3 regions of the Pseudoalteromonas sp. SG43-7 genome follow, and region 2 is predicted to be linked to each of the others. Evidence: predicted binding sites of a transcription regulator. Region 2 holds the regulator's gene; each other region holds the start of a gene.
The links. The regulator FliA, encoded in region 2, starts transcription of late flagellar genes. The targets are predictions, from matches to a motif close to CTAAAGNTNNNNNNNNNNNNGCCGATA.

Region 1 (8,299 bases), on a different contig from region 2:
GAGTTTGGGTGGCTCTTTTTCAACTAACGCGAGCGCGGCATCACCCGATTTAGCAAAAGAGAGGCGATATTGATTCCCTAATACTTCGCGCATGACTTTAAGGTTGGCGGGTTCATCATCAACAATAAGAATTCGTGGGCGTTCGGTTATTAAGTCCATCAGTGTGTTTCCAAATTTGCTGCCTGATTGAGCAGCTCTATTAATGCAATAAGAGTACTCTGGGCATTGTCAAAGTCAAACTGGTCGAAATATTCGATTAATGCATCCACATCACTTTGATAAGTAGCGGGGGCATTGTCTGCTAATGTTGCTAACAACTCATCATTGAGCTCTGCATTTTCTGCGTCTTTACGCAGTTGTTCACACAGTATTTTAAATTCGCTGAGCGATAGTACTTGGGTATTTTTTTCGCTGCTTTGCACTGCTATACAGCTGCTGGTTTTTCTAGCTAACAACTCATTGACCGCATTAAACTCTATCTGCAATTGCTGAATTATTTGCGCCTGCTGCTCAGGGGCTTGGCTGTTTTCTAAGGTTGAAAGTAGGGCCATCATAGTCGGTAAACCTAAATTACCAGATAAGCCTTTAAGGGTATGTAATGTGCCATTAATATCTTTTAAGGCATTTAGTCCATCATTAAAGATAATGTCACATGTTGCCTGCTGCTCTTTAAAAAAACGGTGTATTTCGCTCAGCTGTTTACACTTACTGCCCCAAAGTTGCTGTCCTTTTTTAAAATCAATATGCTGTGCTGTGGGATCACTGTGAGCAATTTGCGTTTCTATATTTAAACCAAAGCCAAGCACTTGCGCAATCTCTTGATTCAATTGATTGATATCAACAGGCTTATTGGCGAAGCCATTCATACCCGCTTTTTTAGCCGTTAATTTATCTTGCTGTAAGACACTGGCGGTGAGCGCAATGATCGGAGTCTTTTTTAGCTGTCGTTGTTGCTCAATTTCACGAATTTTTTCGGTCGCGGCAATACCGTCACATTCAGGCATATGGATATCCATTAAAATGACATCAAAATCTTGTTTTTCAAAAATAGCGATCGCTTCTAAGCCGTTGCTTGCAGAGCTAATCGTATGCTGATCTCGCGACAATAATAACTGTAGTAGCTCAACATTTTGTGCTATGTCATCAACGACTAAAATGCGCAGCTTAGGTAATTGCGTATACAACTTATCAAAGTAATTGACTTGGGTTTCATCACCGACCTCTAAAGGCAATGAAAAATAAAAGCAGCTGCCTTTATCTTCTTCACTGACTACGTTGATTATGCCACCCATCAGCTCAACGAGTTGCTTACTGATAGTAGTACCAAGTCCAGTGCCACCAAAACGACGTGTAGTAGTCCCGTCAGCTTGTTCAAAAGGCTGAAATACCGCTTTAAGACGATCTTTAGCAATACCAATACCGGTATCTTGTACTTCAAAAAATAAGTAATTATTTTGTGTCGTACTGACAGTGACATTCACTGAGCCCTGAGCTGTAAACTTAACTGCATTACCAATTAAATTTGTTAAAACTTGGCGAATTCGGTCTGGATCACCGTAATAAGTAGGGTGAACAGACTCTTTGATGGTAAGTGTTAGTTCTAGATCTTTCTTTTTTGCTTCTAACCAAAATGTAGAAATAATACTATCAAGCACCGCTTGAAGATTAAAATGCACTAATTCAATGGTCAGCTTACCTTTTTCAAGTTTTGCAGAATCCAATATTTCATTTAATAGCCGTAACAGCGAGCGAGCCGCATTATTTACGATAATTAAGTGCTTTTGTTGGTCTTGATCAAGTGGTGTATCCATCAATAAATCACTAAAGCCAATAATCGAATTCATCGGTGTGCGAATTTCGTGACTCATATTCGCCATAAATGACTGTTTGGCTTGAGCTGCATCTTCGGCGGCTATTTTCGCCAACTTTAATTTATCTTCGTATTCACGACGTTCACTAATATCGATAATAACGCCGTCGATCCAAATCGCTTCACCTTGCTTGTTGAACTCAAAGCTACCTTTCTCAAGCACCCAAATTAGCTTGCCACTTCGATGACGTAGTCGGTATTCAATTGAGTATTGCGATTTAGCAGCGATCGCTTGCTCGACCGATTTATTGATGCGTTTGTTATCATCTTTAAAAATCAAATCACTAAACTGAATATGCTGATTGATAAATTCCGATGGGACATAGCCAGTTACTTCATTAATGCTAGGGCTAATAAAAATCATGCTCCAGCTTTTATCCAACTGGCAGCGAAATACCACGCCAGGCATATTATTCATCAGCGAGCGGTATTGTTGTTCTTTCGCTATGAGGTTTTGTTGTAGTTTGCGTTGCTCAGTCAAGTCAGTAATAAAGCCAACAAATATTGACTCTTGTCCTGGCTGGTTTGCTTCACCAATACCTAAGCGAATAGGAAATAGGTGACCTTGTTTATGTTTAGCAAGAACATCACGATTGACGCCAATAACTTTACCTAAATCGATGTGATGTGCCTTTAATAGATATTCATCATGCTCGGCTGCGATATCATCTGCCATCAGCATTTTTATGTTTTTACCCTTTACATCAGTGCTATGCCAGCCGAAAATATTCTCTGCAGCGTTATTAAAGCTTAAGATAATACCGCGATTGTTAATTGTTACAATGCCATCTATAGCGGTCGATAAAATAGCCTCTAAGCGAGATTCATTCCCTGTTTTTTCTTCAAGTAACATGCGATAGCGTACCATACCGTTAATGATAGCAACTATCGCGGTTAGAATAATGGTGGCGAACACTACGCTAATAGCAACAAATGTAAGTTCTGAGCTGGCGCTGTCATTACCAATTAATGGCGAGGTTGCAACAAACCGTGTTGCCGCCATTCCCATGTAATGCATACCTGCAACAGCAAAACCCAAAATGATTGCGCTGATCAACCGCGTCTGCAAAGAATTTAGTGTTGGGAGGTGCTTTTTAATATTAAAGCGAGCATATAAAGATATAAACGCCAGTACAACGGCAACGATAATTGACAACCCAAACATCAATGGATCGTAGCGTAGCAGCGGGCTCAATTCCATTGCTGCCATACCACTGTAATGCATAGTGCCGATACCTGCGCCGAGTAGTACCGAGGGCAGTATTAAACTGAAAATAGTGGCGTTATTTTTTACTAATAATGACACGCCAGTTAGGCAGGCTAAAAATGCTGGAATGAAAGATAAAAAGGTGAGTGTTGGGTCGTAGCTGATATTTGTACACAGTGAAAATGCCAACATACCAATAAAATGCATACTCCAAATACCGCCAGAAAGTACCAAGGAAGCCGTTGAGTTGGCTAATTTTTGATAACTTTTGAAGCGTGTTTCTTTGGCCAGATCGATCATGTAAGTTGCAAAAAATGCAGAGAAAATAGCCGTTAAAACAGACAGAGCGACTAAAAATGGGTCATAAACACCATTAATAAGAAGGCTCGGATCGTGATCGGTAATAAAAAAAGCGGTAAGCATAACGGCTCAATACACTGTTATTTCAGTAATAACTAATATCACCTGAAATATATGTTAAGACAATTAATTAATTTTGCGCAAATGCCTGTTATTTGTTTACATATTTAGCTGCAAAATTTAACAAAATCAAAAACTTTTTAAAATCAATTCGCTAAGTTTCATTGTGCGCAATGATAGCATCATTTATAACCAGTTTTATAGCAGGTATTTAGCTGAACTATTTATTTTCGCAGATAAAGTAATCGGTAATTATCGGGTCATACGTTTGACAAATACGACTACGAATAATGCCAGAGAGAAACTCCCGCAAAACGCTTCAACTGCAGCAACGAATCGGGAGAAACCAACCGGAGTAATATCGCCATATCCTAAGGTTGTAAAAGTAACCACGCTAAAATAGAAGCTATTAAGTAGGGCTAATAAATTATCACTTAATGTTGCCGCCGGATTGAACTGCATAATACGACCAGCATCCATCACCCCAAAAATAAAATAACACAGGGCGCAGCAGATGATCAGTGACAAACTAAAACGGATCACATTTTCAGGCTTTTCACCATACCCGCACAACATATCAATACAGCTCGAGGCTAATCGTTTTTTTGAACCTCGTGGATATTGTGCGTGACGCATCCGCAGTTCTTTGTACGTGAAATTACCCGCCAGTTCAAATAAGCCTTGTTGTTCTGATGCTTTACGTAAATTGCGAAATATTTCTTCTGATTGTTCAAATAAGTCAAGGGCTGCGCTTTTATCTGTATGTTTAAGCGCTGCTTTAGCTTGTTTTTCCTGTAATAGTTCAGCGCCTAGCTCAATGTTATCAATACGGGTGTTGTTTAGTTTTATACCCAATAAATTTGTATCTTGTAGGTTGCAGTAATGCAGGCTTGCTTCGTGCAAGTTGGCTTTCATCAGTGAACTGTGGGCTATTTTATTATTAAACAGATGAGCGTTGGTGAGCGTTGCACGATAAAAATTACTGTAAGATAAATCAAAGCCATCCTCATCATCTTGTTTTATCAAATTAAGCCCATTAAGGTTAGCGCGTTTTAATTGCAATCCCTGTAATAATCCTCCCTTTTTTGCATAGCGCTCTAATTTTTGGGTCAGATCTAAGCCTGACTTATCAAATTTGGCATCATGCCAAAAACAAAAACCTGAACCCATGTCTGTTTCTTGACAATGATGGCCATCGGGAGAGGTATAACGACAACAAGGCTTATCAGGCATGTTTGATATCGCTTTATTTAATTCTACTTAGATATAGATTAGCAGTTATTTTGCAAGGTATTATAGTGACCTGTTAATTAGTTTAATGACTGTCGGTCAATTACAAGAGTTAGGTTTGTTTGAATATACATTAAAACGTAGTCGCCGCCGCAAAACTGTCGCTATCAAAGTCCAGCAACAAAGTGTCACAGTTTATGCGCCTGTTGGGGTTGCTAAAAAGGAACTTGAAAGCTGGCTGCTAAGTAAAACTGACTGGATCAATGCGCAAATTAACAAGCAAAGTCAAATGCTTGATACTCGCCAATACCCATTACAAGATAATCGCGTACTGGTTTTTTCACAACCTGTGATACTGACTTATGGTGTCAGCTCGCGCAGCGCATGGCAGCTAGTAAAAAATCAGCAGGGAGATGTGTTACAGCTAAATCTTTCTGGACGGGTTAAGCATCAGCAGCCAATGTACCAAACCTTGCTCGAAAGTTTTTTACATGAGCAATTAGAAAATTATATTGAAATGCGTGTACATGCTTATTGCCTACAAATGGCAGAGACTTTACCTAGCAGTATTCGCATTCATACTTATAAGCGTCGTTGGGGCAGTTGTAATCGACGACGAGAATTGACCTTTAATTTGTTATTAGCCAGTGCGCCGCAGAGTATTATTGATTATGTGATTGTGCATGAACTAGCTCACTTGAAATATTTAAATCACAGTGCCGCATTTTGGCAGCGCGTCAGTGAGTTTTATCCTGATTATAAGCAAGCAACAAAATGGCTAAAGCAACACGGTGCGAGTTTACAATGGGTAGTCGAATGAGTTAGCGAGAATAAAGTTTTGCTGATAGATAAGAAAAGTGGTGGAGGGAGCTGGATTCGAACCAGCGAAGGCTGAGCCGTCAGATTTACAGTCTGATCCCTTTGGCCGCTCGGGAACCCCTCCACACTAATTTTGTCGCATTTGGCCCCACTTAACTTAGCGGTAAGAAAAGTGGTGGAGGGAGCTGGATTCGAACCAGCGAAGGCTGAGCCGTCAGATTTACAGTCTGATCCCTTTGGCCGCTCGGGAACCCCTCCAATGCAACGGCGCTGATAATAGCAAAGTGAGCATTTAAGTAAAGAAAAAAGCTAAAGAAATATTAAATAAAGCCGATAAATATCTATTACTAACTGCAATCGGCTAAAGTCTATGCAAATCGATGATTTGTTAATCACAGAGAGTCAACTTAACAATCGTCTTGCCAAAAGTGTCTCAGAACACCGTCGTGGCGAGTTTGCATTATTATTGGCAATGCTTTCTCATGACGTGTTAGATTTTAGTCAATTTCATCTCCCTAAAACCCCATTTGATGCACATGCTTCAACACCAACTGAAGCGCAATTACGTGAACAATTAGGGGCAGGGCCTGAGCAAGCATTGGCTCCAGATGAATTTGATATGCTCATTGGCCAACATAATGCACAGCTATTACAACAAGGCAGCATGGCAGATATTCGTTTACGTTCGTGCCTTGCGCCGGAACCATTAGTGATCAGAGATGATAAAAACCATATTCCACTAATGGTGATTGATAATTGCGAACTAGTCGTGCGAAAGCGTCATTTAGATAAAGAAACACAGCTAGATCATCCGCAAATGGATGCGGCTGCATTTTACGATAGCCTTAATAATGCAGATCTTCATCAACCCTTACACCTTGCCCAAGCGTGATATTAAGCTGTAATAATTATCGGTAAAAATATTTTATTTATTTTAGTGTAAAAAAAGCATCCACAAACTAAATGCAATTGCTATAATGACCCCAAATGGCATTTCCAATTTACTTGGTATTATTGCCATCATCATTAAATCAAGGTAATTAGGAACGTAATGAAGAAAACATTCACGCTGAATCACGAGAAAATCAAATACCCTCGCATGGTAGATGCTGCAAAGCATGAAGTAAAAAAGTATTTGAAAAGAGAGCGTAACAAAACGTTGCCAATTGATGCTGATTACTGGGCATTTGATTGTAAATTTGGTAACACAGCTGAAGATGCCCAAGTGGTGCACGTTGCTGAAATTAGCAACTCAATCAGCGAAATTGAAAAACAAGGCTTAGAGTCGTTTTATGTTGAAATCATTGCTAGAGCTGCACAACGTCAAGTGCAAGACTCTGATGATGAAATTTAAAAGTAATTGATTTAATGAAAGAATGGGCTAAGTAGCCCATTTTTTGTGCTTGCAAAAAAGTAAGTCCAGCAGTTTATTTTGCACCCGGTTGGTGCGAAATGGATCTTTTCTCTTCTTCAGATAATGCAACCAGTTGATTTATAAGTTTTTGTAAAGTTGGTTCCGTAATTGCTATTACTTTTAATAATGCAGTTAGGAGCAAACACATGGCAAGAATGAGTTATATCAGTAGCGTCGAACGTTACCAAGAATATCAAACCGTGATCCACGACTTACTTGACTCAGTGCTAGCAAGCTTAGAAGACGGTGTTAAAAAACAACAAGATAATCGTTACTTAATCGCTCAATACCCATTTTTAGAATTACAATACTGTCTAGATAAAAATGGCGTGCAGCTAGGTAACAATGTCTGCTTTAAACGTCAGTATATGAAAACCTTAAATAATCATGGCGATTCACAGGATTTGAGTGAACGGCCGTATTTTCAAGGTATCCAACAGCAGCAACATACTCGTTTTACGCCGCCCTATATTTCGATCGCGACCAATCACTTATGTATTTCAGCAATAAAATCGTTACATGCTTCATATGGCGAAAATCGCTATTTAGTGATTGATGTATGTCTAACGCAATTAATCGAATTTATTATGGGGGATCGTACTCGCGCCACGATGACGCCATTTTTTAAAGCGGGTTATGGCATTATTGTCAGTTGCTTATTTATCTTAGTGTTATTTTTACTTGGTAGGGTGTTTGGTGATATTTATAGCTTACTGTTTGTCCGCTCTATAGAAAATGATCCGCTCGAACCGTTTACGATCATCATTTTTATCACCCTCGCGTTAGCAATATTTGATTTAGGTAAAACGATTCTCGAAGAAGAAATTTTAATGCATAAAGATATCTTTAGGCACAGTTCAACGCGGCGCACTATCACACGGTTTATTTCAACTATTTTAATTGCAGTGTCTATTGAAGCGTTATTAACGATGTTTAAGGCAGCGCTGGGGCAGTCGCAGTATTTATTACCGGCAATTTATATGATGTTAGCGGTTGTAGGGCTATTGATTGCGTTGGCTATTTATGTGTATTTAGGGGCAAAAGCCGAAACCTTATTATTGAGCGCACAACGCAATAAGAAAGGGCATTAATAAAAATGGGGTAGGCGATGAATGCCTACCCCAACTCAACTTAATTTATTCTGCGCGGTCTTGGGCGCGACGAGTTTTAAAATCTGAATCGGCTTGCCATTTTGGCCAATCACCGTTGTTTGCCAATTGTGATGCGATATCAACAATTAACTCGATGTCTTGTTTTACACCACCTAATGACCACTGAGCAGAGTAATCATCAGCTTCTTTATGGTATTTATGAGCAATATAATCTGGATCTGTATCAC
Region 2 (8,299 bases):
CGCGAAAGACGCTTGCGTCCAATTTCTTTTACTTTATTTTGTAATAACTTAATCGCATCTTCATTATTACGAGCAATATCTTCAAATTTTTTCGGTAAAAAATCTAGAGCACCCGCATCAAGTGCGTCTAAGGTTGCTGTTGCGCCATCACGAGTCAGTGAGGAGAACATCAGAATAGGGGTTGGATTTGCTGCCATGATTTCTTTTACAGCACTAATGCCATCAAGCACGGGCATTTCAACATCCATGGTGATTACATCTGGACGAAGTTGATTTGTTTTATCGACCGCTTCTCGGCCATTTACCGCAAAACCAATTACTTCGATATCCTTATCTTGCTCGAGTATTTCGCTCACTCTGCGGCGAAAGAAACTTGAATCATCAACAACTAAAACTTTAACTGCCATTGGCATACTCTTGTTAAATTTTATCTGTGAGAGCCATATTTAGCCCTCACAATAAGATAAGAATTGGCCTAACCTGCGTAGTGTTTTAACAGGTTTGGAACATCTAAGATCAGCGCTATACCACCGTCAGACGTGATCGTTGCACCTGCCATACCAGGTGTTCCTTGTAGTAAAGCATCAAGCGGTTTAATAACAACTTCTTCTTGACCAATCAATGAATCCACTACAAAACCAACTTGTTGCGTACCAATTTGTACAATTACAACATGGCCTTGAGCTTTGCGTAATGATCTGTCAGCACCTTTAACTAACCAATGTTCTAAATAAAACAACGGTCGTGCTTTCTTACGAACAATAATGGTTAATTGACCATCAACTACATTCGTTTTAGTTAGATCTAGGTGGAATATTTCATTAACACCAGCCAGTGGTAATGCAAATGTTTGCTCACCGACAACCACCATCAATGTCGGCAAAATAGCCAACGTTAACGGTACTTTAATTTCTAGGATTGTGCCTACACCTAGCTCAGATTGAATACTCACAGAACCATTTAGTTGGGTAATTTTGGTTTTCACCACATCCATACCCACACCACGACCCGAAATATCAGAGATCTGTTCTTTGGTGGAAAAGCCTGGTGCAAAAATAAGGTTATAGGCTTCTGTATCAGATAATCGAGCTGCTTGCTCGTGATCAAGCACCCCTTTATTGATTGCTATTTTTTTCAGTTTTTCAGGGTCCATACCTGCACCATCATCACGAATGGTGAGCAAAATATGATCACCCTCTTGCGATGCTGATAAAGTAACAGTCCCAGTTCTTGACTTACCTGCCGCTTCACGCACATCAGGCATTTCAATACCATGGTCAACCGAGTTGCGCACCAAGTGGACTAAAGGATCTGCCAGTGCCTCAACTAAGTTTTTATCTAAATCGGTTTCTTCACCCACGAGCAGTAAGTTAATGTCTTTTCTCAAACTGCGGGCTAAATCACGGACTACGCGAGGAAAACGACCAAACACTTTCTTGATCGGTTGCATCCGCGTTTTCATTACCGCACCTTGCAAGTCTGCGGTTACTACATCAAGATTCGAAATGGCTTTACCCATCGCTTCACTTTCAGTATTGGTTGCTAAACTGACTAAACGATTGCGAACCAATACCAGTTCACCAACCATGTTCATTATTTGATCTAGGCGTTTTGTATCAACACGCACCGTCGTATCAGCTTGTGGAGGAGCTGGTTTTTTAGCAACAGCTGTCGCTGGAGCTGGTGCGGATTTTTCAGCTGCTTTCACAGGCTCAGACACTGCTGGTTTGGGCACTGGCTTAGCTGCGGCAACAGGTGCAGGTGCAGGTGTTGGTGCTTTTTTAGCGGGTGCTGGCTCAGTCTCAGCGACCGCTTGTGGCGCGCTGCCTTTACCATGTAATTCATCAAGTAAAGCTTCAAATTCATCATCGCTGATTTCATCTGGACCATTACTTTTCGTCGATGCTGAAGGTGCTTGGGTCGGTTTAGGCGCAGCACTTTCGGTGCCTGCAGTATCTTTATTACTTACTAGACCGAAGCTACCAATACCGTGCAATTCATCCAATAAATTATCAAATTCATCATCAGTAATATCACTATTTGATGATTCATTGCTGACAGTGGTTGTTGGCGTTATAGGACTTTTCCCTTGTCCGTGGAGCTCATCAAGCAGACTCTCAAATTCATCTTCTGTTATCTCATCGATTTGAACATCTTTTTGATCGCTATCAACTTGACCATCAAATAATGAGTCTAGCGCAAATGGATCGTCAGAATCATCTAAAATATCATCAGCATCAACAACAGGGATATCGCCTGCAGGTTCAGCACTGCCAGTTAATTCTTCAGCCGTTGGCGGCAGCCCCAATTTATGTAAAACAGCGAGTAATTCTGGATTTGCTGGTTCTGGTTTTTCTCTACTTTGGATAGTCGCAAACATTTCGTTGATAGTATCGAGTGCTTGCAAGATCACGTCCATCAGTTCGGAATTAACCTTACGAACACCTTGACGCAATAAATCGAAAACGTTCTCTGCACCATGGCAAGCATCGACTAGTTCAGTCATGCTTAAAAAGCCTGCGCCGCCTTTTACCGTATGAAAACCACGGAAAATTGCATTGAGTAATTCGGTATCATCTGGGTTATTTTCAAGCTCCACCAGCTGTTCTGACAAAAGCTCAAGAATTTCTCCAGCCTCTACTAGAAAATCTTGTAAAATATCTTCATCGACTTCAAAGCTCATGCAGTTTTCTCCTCTTAGAAGCCCAAGCTTGATAATAAATCATCAACATCATCTTGTCCTGAGACAACATCATCACGAGATTCTTTATCAATAATTGGCCCTTCAGGGCCTGCAAGTGTATTTTCAGCAGGCGGTTTTTCAATGACTGGTGCTATTGTTTTTGTTTCGTTATCATCTTGGCTGCCAAATGCTGTCAACAAGTGGATCAAGCTGTCTTCTACTTCTCTAACAAGCTCGATAACCCGACGGATCACTTGACCGGTTAAATCTTGAAAATCTTGTGCCATTAACACATTGGTCATGAGTCCTTGCAACTCATCCGTTTTAGTTTGCGAGCTATTCATGAACTTATCTAAGCTATGGCAAAGTGTTTTAAATTCACCTAGCTCAATTTCACGGTTCATTAAACGATCCCAAGTGGGTTTAATGTCTGAAATGTCATCAGCAAGCTGTTGGGCAATGGGTAAACTTGCTTCTACAGCATCCATGGTTTTATTAGCAGCGTTTTCGGTCATTTCCATAACATAGTTAAGACGCTGCTTCGCGTCGGGTAGTGCATCTTTGGTCAAATCAGCTAAACGTGTATCAAGCTCAAAATTTTTCAACGCATCATGAAGCTGACGCGTAAGTTTGCCTACTTCGGCAAATAATTCTGATTGCTCTTTTGACGCCGCATCAATAATTAACTGATCAGCTTTATCTTGTTCACCGTTTTCAAGGTAAACCACAAGCTGACGGGCTTGTTCTAAACTGATCTGAGGCGCAGCAGGTGCTGACATAAGCCTCTCCTATTTATTTAACCTAAACGCTCAAACACTTTTTCCAATTTGGTTTTCAGTGTTGCAGCTGTAAATGGTTTAACGATATAACCGTTAACACCAGCTTGTGCAGCAGCAACAATTTGTTCTTTTTTAGCTTCTGCTGTTACCATTAAAACAGGAATGTGTTTCAGGCTGTCATCGGCCCTAATAGCGCGCAAGAGATCGATTCCTTGCATGCCAGGCATGTTCCAATCTGTAACTACAAAATCAAATTCTTGATTCTGCAACATCGGTAAAGCTGTTGAGCCATCGTCAGCTTCTTGTACATTTGTAAAACCCAAATCTCTTAACAGATTTTTGATAATACGTCTCATCGTCGAAAAATCATCAACAACAAGAATTTTCATGTTTTTATCCAAAACATCCTCCGGTGAGGTCTGAACCTATATTTACTTACTACTAATTAATCCAGTCATTGATTTTTGCTTTGAGCTTAATCATCGCCTGACCATGTATCTGACTCACACGCGATTCACTTACATCGAGTATATGTCCAATCTCTTTTAAATTCATTTCATCGTTATAATACAGCGACAATACTAACCCATCTCGTTCAGGTAAAGATTGTATAGCTGTTAATAATGATTGATTAAAGCGTTCATTTTTAACGTTATTAAAGGGCTTGTCCAGTGCTAAATCATGTCCCACTGGTGTGATAACATCTTCATCTACCCCTAAGTCTTCTATACCTAACACTTTACTTGAATTTACATCACTAAGAATATGATGGTACTCATCTAGCGTAATATCAAGTTTTTCAGCAACTTCACTGTCTTTAGGTTCTCGATTCAGGCTGCTTTCTAGCTCACTAATCGCTTCAGCGACTCTGCGGCTATTACGGTGCACTGAGCGTGGAGCCCAATCACCTCGGCGCATTTCATCCAGCATCGCACCACGGATACGAATGCCTGCAAAGGTTTCAAAGCTTGCACCTTTAGTCGCATCAAAGTTCTTTGATGCTTCAATTAACCCTATCATCCCCGATTGAATCAAATCATCGAGTTGCACACTCGCGGGTAAACGAGCGATTAAATGACAAGCCACTTTTTTGACTAAGGAAGCATGTCGCTCAACAATCACATTTAAATTTTGTGTCGATTGATATCCCATCGCTTTATTCACCGATGCCGTCATAGTTAGCCGTTTACTAATTTTTCTATGAAAAATTCTAAATGACCAGATGGTTGATTAGGTATAGGCCATTTAACTGCTTTTGTCGCTAATGTTTTAAATGCTATTGCTGCTGGGGAACTTGGAAATAAATCAACAATCACTTTCTGACGACGAGTTGCTTTACGCATATTTTCATCATACGGGACTGTTGCTACCAATTCCATTGAGACATCCAAAAAGCGATCCGTTACTTTTGAGAGCTTAGCAAATAGTTCCTGGCCTTCACGCATGCTGCGCACCATATTAGCAACGATTTTAAATTTATACACACCGTGCTCACGACTCAATACTTTGATTAATGCATAAGCATCAGTTATTGAGCTCGGTTCATCACATACTACTACCATGACATCTTGCGCTGCGCGCGAAAAACTTAATACCATGTCAGAGATACCAGCAGCAGTATCAACAATTAATATATCAAATTCGGTATTTAATTCACTAAAAGCGCGAATTAACCCAGCATGTTCTGATGGTGAAAGTTCCACCATACTTTGCGAGCCTGACGTCGCTGGTACTATTTTAATTCCTGCAGGCCCTTCAACTAAAATTTCATCGAGCTCGCATTCACCTGATAGTACATGAGATAGATTACGCTCTACCCTAAGTCCTAACATCACATCACAATTTGCTAAACCCAAATCGGCATCCAGTACTAACACTCGGTTTCCGAGCTGACCCAACGCAATCGCAGTGTTAAGTGAGACGTTAGTTTTCCCTACGCCACCTTTGCCACCTGTTACAGCGATAACTTTAACGCCGTTATTATTGTTTTGACTCATTTTACGCAGGCCACTTGCTTGATCTAATACTGTGTTAATCATACATCCCTACTGTGCTTGACGCTACTGCTTGGCGTCGTGAATGTTGTGCTTTTGTTCTTTTTAAATACAATTGTTCTGCTTTTTTTACTAATTTCTCTGCATTGGCGACCCGAATGTCCTCTGGAACGCGCTGACCGTTAGTAAGATACCCTATTGGAAGGCGATTTTGAATCGCTATACTAATAATCTCACCTAAACTTAATGATTCGTCTAATTTAGTGAAAATACAGCCACTTAATTGTACCTTCTTAAAGTGTCTTACGGTTTCTTGTAAAACATTAATTTGTGCGGTCGCACTGAGCACTAAATAATTGCGAATATCGACACGTTGATTACGCATTAGTGTATTTAACTGCTCAGTTAAACGTAAATCACGTTGGCTCATTCCCGCTGTATCTATTAATACTAGACGCTTATTTCGTAAATGATATAAAACTTCTGCTAATTCATTGGCATCTTTAACTTGTTTTACACCACAACCGATGATTCGGCCATAAGTAGCAAGCTGTTCATAAGCGCCAATACGGTAAGTATCAGTGGTAATAAGCGCAACTTTATCTGCGCCATATTTTTGTGCGCCAAGGGCTGCAAGTTTTGCCACGGTTGTAGTTTTACCAACCCCAGTAGGTCCAACAAGAGCATATACGCCGCCTTGGCGTAGTATTTCATTATTTGTAGTATGCATTTGGTTTTCAACCATTTGCAATAGCGCTTGCCATGCTTGCTGACGTGACACATCATCGGGAATAAAACAAGCCATTTGCTCTGCAACTTCACTGTCAATACCCATTCCGACTAAACGATCGATCATGCATGCGCGAGTAGGGTCGCGACGCGCTAAATCTTGTTGCATCAATCCAGATACTTGATACTCAAGTAATTGACGCATCGCTGCCATTTCATCACGCATAGCGGTGATTTCATCTGTTTTGGCTGCACTTTTTGTTGGCATCGGAGTATCTAAATCATCAAAACCACTTTCTAGATCATCATCAAAACCTAAGCTATGTGCTTGCGTTTGTGGACGCGGCGCAGTATCGCGACGAGCAAAATCATTATGTGCTTGTGGTTCATGGCGAGTTTGCTGTGCTTGATGTTGTTGCTGTGGTTGATACTGAGTTGATGTATCAATCCCTGACTGGCTAAACATCGACGCAAGCTCAGGTGAGCGTGGACGCGGTGATTGGCGCTCTAATAATGCTTGTAAGCTATCAGCTACCGCAGCTTGCGGCTCAGGCTGTGTACGTTGTGGCGCAGGTTTAACAAAGTTAGCATTTGTTTGTGCTTGTGCCGTAGCAACATGTGCTTGTGCAGGTGCTTTCGGGGCTGCTTTTTCATAATCAACGGCGGCAACAATCTCTACCCCATTGGCTAATTTTTTATTTGACATGATTACAGCATCTACACCGAGTTCATCTTTAACTTCTTTCAGTGCGGTGCGCATATCTTTAGCATAAAAACGTTTTATTTTCATGGTTCAACCCCTTTAAAATCCGATTATTGGCCTACTGAGCTGACAATCTTGATCTGTCTTTCGTCTGGTACCTCTTGATAAGACATCACTCGCAATCCTGGAATGGTGTACTTAACAAAACGAGATAACACAGTGCGTAACATTCCTGACGTTAGCAATATCGAAGGTTCACCGGCCATTTCTTGATTTTGATGCGCTTCATTTAATGATTGTTGAAGTCGCTCTGCAAGTCCTGGCTCTATTCCGGCACCTTCGTCGCCTGCATTTTGTAGTGACTGATGCAACATCTGTTCCAACTCAGGCGCCAAGGTTATGACAGGGATTTCTGATGACATTCCAACCGCGTCTTGAACAATTAATCTGCGCAGTGAAATTCGCACTGCTGCGGTTAATACATCAGGATCTTGGCTTCGAGGGCCATACTCAACAAGGGTTTGTACAATTGAACGCATATCGCGAATAGCAACGCCTTCATTTAATAAATTTTGTAATACTTTAACAATTGCTGTTAGTGGTAAAATATCTGGCACTAGCCCTTCAACTAAACGAGGATGACTTTTTGCCAGCATATCTAATAGATTTTGCACTTCCTCGTGGCCGAGTAACAAGGCCGCGCTGTTAGTTAGTAACTGACTAATATGCGTTGCTACCACTGTTGCTGCATCAACCACGGTATAACCGAGTGATTGTGCTTCATCTTTTTGATCTGGTTTGATCCAAATAGCGTCTAGACCAAAGGCCGGATCTTTAGTAGCAATGCCTTTTATTGGACCAAATACTTGGCCAGGATTAATAGCCAACTCATCACCGTGCTTAAGCTCCCCCTCACCACTTGAAACACCCATCATGGTAATTCTGTATGCATTTGGGTCTAACTCTAAGTTATCGCGAATATGCACCGGTGGAATTAAAAAACCAAGTTCTTGAGATAACTTTTTACGTACCCCTTTGATCCGGTTTAATAGTTCGCCACCTTGTGATTGATCAACTAATGGAATTAAGCGATAGCCAACTTCAAGGCCAATTACATCAACTTGTTGTACATCATCCCAACCTAGCTCTTTTTGCTCTTGCTTGTTAGCAACACCAGTGCCTGTTGCACCACCATTGGTAGCTTCTGCTTCTTTTGCTGCTGCTTCTTTTAGCTTATTTTGCTGGGTGTAATACGCTAAGTAACCAAGTAATGCACCAAGACTTAAAAAGGCAAAATGTGGCATACCCGGTACTAAACCCATCACGATTAAAATACCCGAGGCGATAAATAATGATTTCTCGTTACCGAGTTGTTTCTTAAATTGATCGCCCATGTTGAGCGATTCATTTT
Region 3 (8,299 bases), on a different contig from region 2:
ATAAAGATACCTTCACAGTAAGCTACGATGAAAAACGTGGTGAAAATCGTGGGCCACGTAGTCGTAAACAAGATCGAGAAGAGCTTAGCTTAGGTGACTGTATTGACTGTAATTTGTGCGTACAAGTATGCCCAACAGGGATCGATATTCGCAATGGCCTGCAAGCTGAATGCATTAACTGTGGCGCCTGTATCGATGCCTGCGACGGAGTAATGGATAAGATGAATTATCCGCGCGGGCTTATCTCATATACCACTGAGCGTAACCTAGAAACGCCAGAGAATAAAACCAATCCTCTGCGCGCTAAGATTATTGGTTATATTGTTATATTAGTGGTGCTAAGCGCAGCGCTGGTAACGAATATTGTAATGCGTAAGCCAATGGACTTAGATATTATTCGCGATCGAAATCAACTCTATCGAGTCGATTTTAATGGGCTTGTCGAAAATACCTACACACTTAAAGTGATCAACAAAGCACAATACGAGCAAACCTTTAATATTAAGGTGGCAGGACTGGAGAACTTTAAGTACATAGGTAAGCAAACTTTTACCGTGCAAGCGGGCGAATCGCACAACGTGCCATTATCATTGGTGATGGATCCGTATGATTTGAAAGCGCCGATGACCGAGTTTAATTTTGTATTATCGCCAGTGGACAATCCAAGTTCACAAATTTCGCAGCCGAGTAACTTCTTTAAAGCGCGATAGTTAAGTACACTGATAACAAATAAAAAGCGGGATTTTCCCGCTTTTTTTATAATTGATGAGAATTATGAGTAAATTTAGTTTTGTTGACCTCACCCCAGATTCGATTTTAGATGCGGTCGAAAGTATTGGTATTTACGCAGAGTCTGGCTTATTAGCACTGAATAGTTACGAAAACCGTGTCTATCAATTCAAAGCTGAAGATGGCCTACGTTATGTGGTGAAATTTTATCGTCCCGAGCGCTGGAGTAAGGCACAAATACTCGAAGAGCATAGCTTTGCATTTGAATTGGCTGATGCTGAAGTGCCTGTAGTTGCGCCGATACAGCGTAATGGCGAAAGCTTATTTGAGCATAATGGTTATCTATTTACTTTGTTCCCAAGTGTCGGGGGGCGCATCTTTGAAGTTGATAATCTTGATCAGTTAGATGTGTTAGGACGCTTGATTGGTCGGATGCATCAAGCAGCTAAAGCGAATGTTTTTAGCGAACGTCCGGTCATAGGGTGTGACGAGTATCTAGATACAGCTAAAATTCAGTTACAAAACAGTAATCTGGTGCCTAGCAGTTTAACTACTGCGTTTTATACTATTTTAGATATGGTGATCGCTAAAACGAAATCGCTTTACCAGCAGGTGGATACTATACGTTTACATGGTGATTGCCATGCCGGTAATATTCTGTGGGCCGGTGATGCGTTGATGTTTGTTGATTTGGACGATAGTCGTCAAGGGCCTGCGATTCAAGATTTATGGATGATGCTCAGTGGCGATCGAAACAATCAACTGTTACAGTTAGATACCTTAGTGGCTGCCTATGAAGAATTTTGTGATTTTGATCACACTCAACTCAAATTAATTGAACCATTACGCGCAATGCGTATGATTCATTATATGGGGTGGCTAGCTAAACGTTGGGAAGATCCGGCATTTCCGCGGAACTTTTCATGGTTTGCTGATGACAAATACTGGGAGCAACAAATTTTAGCGCTGAAAGAGCAGTATTCTGCACTTCAAGAGCCGCCGCTGAAGTTGCTGCCTAACTAATTATTAAAAATATCTGAAACGAGAGTCCAATGCTTAAAAAACTAAAATTGAGTTTACTACTGCTATGTTTACCTTTTGCTGCGATGGCCGCAGATTTTAAAGCTGGTGAGCACTATGACGTACTAAAAATTGAAAAAAGTAAAACCTCACAAGTAACAGAGTTCTTTTCATTTTATTGTCCGCACTGTTTTAAGTTTGAAGCTGTAGCTAAAGCAATGGAAAAAAGCTTGCCTGCAGGTACTGAGTTTGTAAAAAACCATGTCAACTTTTTAGGTGGTTTAGCGCCAGAAGTGCAAAGTAATTTGAGCTATGCGTATATCATCGCTAAACAGCATAACAAAGGTGAGCAAGTTGCAGATCAAATGTTTGACAGCATTCATATAAAACGTGCTCCACTCAATAACATTAAAGACGTTAAAGCATTACTTGCAGTAAATGGTATTGATAACTATACCTTTGATAAAGATATTGCCAGCATGCCAGTGATTGCGGCGGAAAAAGCCATGCAAGACAAGCAAAATAAGTTTTCACAAATGGGAGCCTTAACCGGTGTACCAACGTTTATCGTTAATGATAAATACAAAATCAATATCAATACCATCAAGAGCCAAGAGCAGCTTGATGAGTTAGTTGCCTTTTTATTACAACAATAAGCTATTAAAACAATAATTTTTGGAGTTTTTACCGATGATCAAATTAGTTAAAGCAGGACTAATAGCGTTGACGCTTGGGTTTGCTACAAACGCCGCCGCGATTCAATATGACGAAGGGACGCATTATGAAACGATTGATGCACGCGCAACTAAAAAGCCAGAAGTTAAAGAATTCTTCTCATTTTACTGCCCACACTGTAATGTTTTTGAATCAATTGTTGCTGAATTAAAGCCGCTACTAAATGAAGGTATTACTTTTAAGAAAAGCCATGTTGACTTTTCGGGTCCGCGTAACCCAGAAATTCAAACGATGTTAGCACAAGCTTACGCTACGGCAACTGTATTACCACAACAAGATGCACTAATTAGCGCTATTTTCAACCATATCCATGGCAAGCGAGCAAACATCAATGAGCTTGCTGATATGAAAGATATCTTTGTTGCTCAAGGTGTAGCTGCTGATGATTTTGATAAGTTTTACAACAGCTTTACAGTAAGAACCAAGGTATCCAAAATGAAGCGTGATCAAGAATATTTTAAACAAAAGGGTGCTTTGAAAGGTGTGCCTACCTTTATTGTAAACGGTAAGTACCGTGTTATTGTTGGTGGTGATTCAGGTATTAAAGATGCTAAAAGTATGGCTGATCTAATTAATTACTTAGCTGCTAAATAGAGCGGTTTAGTGTTTATTGTAAAAAAGCTCCGTATGCGGAGCTTTTTTGTTGCAGGTGGTAAGAAATGCATAAAATACTGGTTTCAAGTTGCTTACTTGGTGCTCCCGTGCGCTACGATGGTAGCGGACAACAGTTACTCCATCCTCAGCTTATCGCATGGCAGCAGCAGGAACGTATAGTCGCTTTTTGTCCTGAGATTGCTGGTGGTTTATCCACTCCTAGAGATCCTGCTGAAATCGTCAACGGTAAAGTGATTACCAATACTGGTGATGATGTGACACCGGAATTTCAGCTAGGTGCAAAACAAGCATTACGCCTTTGCCAACAGTACAATATTCGTTTTGCGCTATTAAAGGAATCAAGTCCTTCTTGTGGTCGTAATACAATTTACGATGGCTCGCACAGTGGTATTAAGGTGGTTGGAATGGGATTAACGGCTTCGCTATTAGAAAAGAATGGTATTAAAGTCTTTAGTGAGCAGCAAATGCCAGCGCTAGTAAAAGCACTGGCATAGATACTTTACAATTTACGTTGTAAAAATACCCCTGATTCAATGTGGTGGGTATATGGAAATTGGTCAAAAATCGCAAACCGTTTAACTTCATGAGTGCGAGTTAGGTGCTCTAAATCACGCTCTAGCGTATCAGGGTTACATGAGATATAAATAATACTCTCGTAGTTAGCCACCAAATCACATGTTAGTGTATCCATGCCTGCGCGCGGCGGATCAACTAAAATGGTCTGACAATCATAGCTGCTTAAGTCAATCCCTTCTAAACGTGAGAAGGTTCGTTCGCCTTTCATAGCTTGAGTAAACTCTTCGCTCGACATACGAATGATATCTAAGTTAGTTACGTTATTTTTAGCAATATTATACTGCGCTGAGTGTACTGACGATTTAGAAATTTCGGTTGCTAATACACGATTAAACGAACCAGCTAAGGCAATTGAAAAGTTACCGTTACCACAATAGAGCTCTAGTAAATCATTTTTTAGTGGTTTACATAAGTCTTGTGCCCACTCCAGCATCTTAATGTTTACTTTAGCATTTGGCTGCGTAAAGCTGTTTTCAACTTGTTGGTAAATAAGTTGCTGGCCATTAACTGTTAAACGCTCAGTAACAAAATCATCACCGAGTACTTCTTTTTGTTTGCGAGCACGCCCAATAAAATCAATTTTAAAGCGCTCACTCAATGATTCTTTTAGTGACTTGATAGCTGCTAGCCATTCTTCGTCGAGTGGTTTGTGATAAAGCAGACTCACTAAAATCTCACCGCTTAAACAAGAAAGATAATCTATTTGGAATAATTTACGACGCAAGACTTCACAGCCTTTAAGATTATCGATCATTGCCTGCATTACTTCCCCAATTAGCGGCGCTGCAGGGTCAAACACATCGACTCTGATTTTATCTTTGGTGGCTTGATCAAACATAATGTGGAATAACTCATCGCCATCGTGCCATACTCTAAATTCAGCGCGTTGACGGTAATGAATTGGCTCAGAGGCAAAGACTTCTAATTGTTCAACACCAAAGCGTTGGAATTGCGCAATGATACGTTGCTCTTTTTCATTTAACTGTGCGTCGTATCCTGTTGTATCGATCTTTATAACCGCCATTACCTACTACCTTATTTCATTATGCTGTTTATCGGCGCTATTGTAGGGGGCAGGGATTATTTGTCTAGGGTCTGTTTATCTTTCTAGGTTAATTTTGCAGCTGTGCGTTTGGTTTTTAGGCAAGGCAGAGCCTATGTAGTGTGGTTATTCCCCATAAATAGGCGATAACGTAGCATAAATGCCAAACGCGCGCTGCCCGAAGGGTTCTGCCTAGGGGCGATTAACTCTTTGTTACTTACATGGATGTAAGTAAGGGGCGTGAGCAGGACGCGGAAGCTTTGCTCAATTTTTACTTAGCCCACTAGGTTACAAATCTCGCGCCGCGATTAAATCGCCCCGAGGTTGAACAAATTTTAATCCTTAAAGGTCAACAGGCCCTAATTTTGAGTAATAGCAAATGCTGTTTTTTTGTACATTTTACTTTAGTTATTTATTTTTGGGCCGATACTTAAGTAAGCAAAAATAGGAGTCGGATCATGAAAATTGGCAACTTTGGCTTTGTTCCAAACAACAACGTCAATAAATACAGTAACAAAGCTGCATTACAGCAACCTACAATACAGTCGCCTCAAGATAGTTACCAGCAACGTGGTAAAGAATTAGCAGCAAAAGTGTTAGGTGACAAAATGGCTGAGGCCTTAGGCTTACCTGTCGCGGAAGAGAAAAAAGACAAGCCACTATTTGATTTTGAAGAAATAGTCAAAAACGTTTTGGACTTTGTAACTGGTGCCGTTAAGAAAGCGCAAGTCAATGGAGCCGATAATGAAAAACTCAAAGGTATGCTTAGTGATGCACGCAAAGGTGTGCAAACAGGTATTGATGATGCTTATGGTGAATTAAAAGATACCGGTATTCTAAACGACGAAATTGAGCAGGGCATAGAAAAATCCAAAGAAGGTATTTTTAATGGCCTGGATGAGTTTGAAGAGGATTTATTTAACCCTAAACCGGATTCTGTCAGTGTTACTCAAGCACAGTATTTAAGTTTAAGTAATAATGCTCAGTATAACTTCACCACTGCAGAAGGTGACGAAGTGAGTATTAGTTTTGCTGATGCATTTAAACAGCAATCAGCCAGTAGTTATCAGCGTAATGGTCAAAATGAAGGTTATGCCAGTGCATCATCACAATCGCGGGAGTTATCATTTAGCATGTCAGTAAATGGTGACTTAAACGAAGATGAACAAAAGGCTATTAATGCAATGATGGAAGACTTGCAAAATGTTAGTAAAACATTTTTTGGTGGTGATTTGGAACAAGCCTTTGAACAAGCACAAGAGCTCAACTTAGGCAACGAACAGCTAGTCGCGTTTTCAATGGACTTAAAGCAAACTAAAACGTTTGCAGCGATAAAAGGCTATGAAGAGAATAAACCAACACCAGAGAAAGCTGTGGCTGAAAAAATAGCTCCATTTAATGACGATCTAAAAAATGCCTTTAATAAAGCGGGTGATCTTGGTTTGCAAAATGAACTGTCAGGCATTTTACAATGGTTAAATCAAGACCAAGAGGAAATAGGCAAATTAGTCGACTATACAAAATCAATGTTTGAGCAAATGAATAAATTGCGCTCAGCAGCACTAGAGAGTGAAGCATAAGCTTTATTTTCAGTACACCGCGTGGCAAACTGCTCAGCTTAGTTATTATAAGGAGCGAGTTGTTTGTCACCTCATATCATGGTTTTTGATTCGGGCATTGGTGGTACCACAGTGCTGAAGCATATTCAGCAATACATACCTGATGGCCTTTATAGTTATTTTATGGATAACGCCTACCTACCTTATGGAAAGCTGAGTCAACAAACCATAATTCAGCGCCTCACCGGATTATTAATTTTTATAGAAACACAACAATTACACGTTGATGTGTTAGTTATTGCTTGTAATACCGCATCTACTTCAGCACTGAGCGCACTTCGCGAATTAACCACGATACCGATCGTCGGTGTAGTACCTGCAATTAAGCCCGCCGCTTTATTATCTAAGTCACAGCATATTGCCTTATTGGCCACACCAGCAACAGTACAAAGTAGTTATACACAACAGTTGATAAGCCAGCATGGTCAAGCTGTCACAGTACATTTATATGCAAGTGTTGAACTTGTAACGTTGGCGGAACAAACATATCAAAGTAAAAAGATTATCCAAGACAAACTAGTTGCAGAGCTCGATAGTCTCGCTATTGATAATAGAGTGGATGTAATCGTGTTAGGTTGTACGCATTTCCCAATTTTAGCAAAAGGTTTGAATGAGTATTTTAACAGCACTGTATTATTACTTGATTCCGGCGTAGCAATAGCCAAACGGGTGTGTGCAATACTCAAAGAGCATAATATAGATTGCAGTGATGAGCTTGATGCTAATTGTACAGGCAAGAAAAAGCCGCTACGTTATTACGCAACGGCTTCTATTTATGTTGATAAGCAACCGGTGGAGCTAGTTACGCTGATTGATCCGACTCAGAACGAAAAGAGTTAGATTCATCATCTTGTTTTTGTTTTGCTTCACGAACTTTCAATGTACGTTGTTGGAACTCGCTATCGTTTAATTTTGCAATAGCATTATCAGCATCTAGCTCTGCCATTTCAACAAAGCCAAAGCCACGACGTTTGCCAGTATTTTTATCCTTTAATAGGCGTACATTAAACACTTTACCTTGTTCTTCAAATAAAGCGCGAACTACACCTTCATTTGCACGATAAGGAAGATTGCCCACATAAAGTGTTTTTGTTTTTACTTCGGCTTCTTCTACATCGCCAGATGACATTGCAGCTATAACTACACCACCAATTAATAAACCAGCACCAAATAACAGTGCAGGACTTAATTGTAGGCTTGAAAGTGCAAAGTTAACTATAACGAAACCAATAACAGCAAGGATAACTGAAGAGATAAGAGATTTTTGATCGGGTAATTTCATTTTGATCTACCAATAAACAGGAAATAAACATTAATTTAACATTGTGAACTTGCTATCTTAACGCGATAAATGAACATAGCAATGTTATTTGTGTGAAATTATTTAATTTACAGCAAAAAAAGTGAGTAAAAAGGGTGTTTAATGTGTTTTTTAGGTGGTTTTGCATGCTTTTTGAGCGAACGATTAAAAGATCGAAAAAAAGTGTTGATCTGTTTTTGGAACTCCCTATAATGCGACCCCACTGAGACGGCAGAGCGCAACGCATAGCGGGGCACGAGCTACTTAGTAAGTCGAGTAAAACTTGAGTTTAGATTTTTAGAAAGTTTAAAATTAAGTGTTGACAAAAAAATAGGAAAGCGTAATATGCGCAGCCCTAGCGACGTAAAGCAAAGCGCTTTAATCGCAACGTTCTTTAACAATATAAAGCAATCATCTGTGTGGGCACTCGTACAGATTGAGTTCTAACAGTCGAACTACTCCGGTAGTAAGACACAAAATTTAGAGTCTCAATTGAACTGAGTGACCAACAGCAATAACTTACTTAGGTTTTACTTAAGAAAAGAATTGCAGCACAGTCAATTCAATATCGAAAGATATTAAATAAATTCAGAATTCATTGAGCGTGTCGGCTCTCTTTATGGGAGAAGACAGAAAAAACTTTTAATTGAAGAGTTTGATCAT

Region 1: the regulator FliA is predicted to act here: its motif matches at 5,856-5,882, upstream of H5200_RS10345 (VC2046/SO_2500 family protein).
Region 3: the regulator FliA is predicted to act here: its motif matches at 5,120-5,146, upstream of H5200_RS19550 (DUF5610 domain-containing protein).

What each region holds. Positions count from the first base shown of each region.
Region 1 is NZ_JACJEY010000018.1:34,970-43,268, forward strand. Features, by position in the region: gene H5200_RS10315 (two-component system response regulator) at 1-159, opposite strand, end outside; gene H5200_RS10320 (MHYT domain-containing protein) at 159-3,500, opposite strand; gene H5200_RS10325 (ion channel) at 3,750-4,730, opposite strand; gene H5200_RS10330 (M48 family metallopeptidase) at 4,816-5,547, shown strand; tRNA gene H5200_RS10335 (tRNA-Tyr) at 5,586-5,670, opposite strand; tRNA gene H5200_RS10340 (tRNA-Tyr) at 5,720-5,804, opposite strand; gene H5200_RS10345 (VC2046/SO_2500 family protein) at 5,917-6,438, shown strand; gene H5200_RS10350 (DUF6172 family protein) at 6,598-6,900, shown strand; gene H5200_RS10355 (general glycosylation pathway protein) at 7,107-8,051, shown strand; gene H5200_RS10360 (M28 family metallopeptidase) at 8,097-8,299, opposite strand, start outside.
Region 2 is NZ_JACJEY010000008.1:63,770-72,068, forward strand. Features, by position in the region: gene H5200_RS05320 (chemotaxis response regulator protein-glutamate methylesterase) at 1-407, opposite strand, end outside; gene H5200_RS05325 (chemotaxis protein CheA) at 476-2,683, opposite strand; gene H5200_RS05330 (protein phosphatase CheZ) at 2,698-3,462, opposite strand; gene cheY (chemotaxis response regulator CheY) at 3,480-3,863, opposite strand; gene H5200_RS05340 (RNA polymerase sigma factor FliA) at 3,904-4,614, opposite strand; gene H5200_RS05345 (MinD/ParA family protein) at 4,641-5,501, opposite strand; gene flhF (flagellar biosynthesis protein FlhF) at 5,494-6,975, opposite strand; gene flhA (flagellar biosynthesis protein FlhA) at 6,999-8,299, opposite strand, start outside.
Region 3 is NZ_JACJEY010000059.1:91-8,389, reverse strand. Features, by position in the region: gene ccoG (cytochrome c oxidase accessory protein CcoG) at 1-710, shown strand, start outside; gene H5200_RS19575 (serine/threonine protein kinase) at 775-1,752, shown strand; gene H5200_RS19570 (thiol:disulfide interchange protein DsbA/DsbL) at 1,782-2,405, shown strand; gene H5200_RS19565 (thiol:disulfide interchange protein DsbA/DsbL) at 2,440-3,078, shown strand; gene H5200_RS19560 (DUF523 domain-containing protein) at 3,144-3,593, shown strand; gene trmA (tRNA (uridine(54)-C5)-methyltransferase TrmA) at 3,599-4,699, opposite strand; gene H5200_RS19550 (DUF5610 domain-containing protein) at 5,176-6,297, shown strand; gene murI (glutamate racemase) at 6,361-7,176, shown strand; gene H5200_RS19540 (RNA-binding protein) at 7,139-7,618, opposite strand; partial or broken rRNA gene H5200_RS19535 (16S ribosomal RNA) at 8,280-8,299, shown strand, end outside.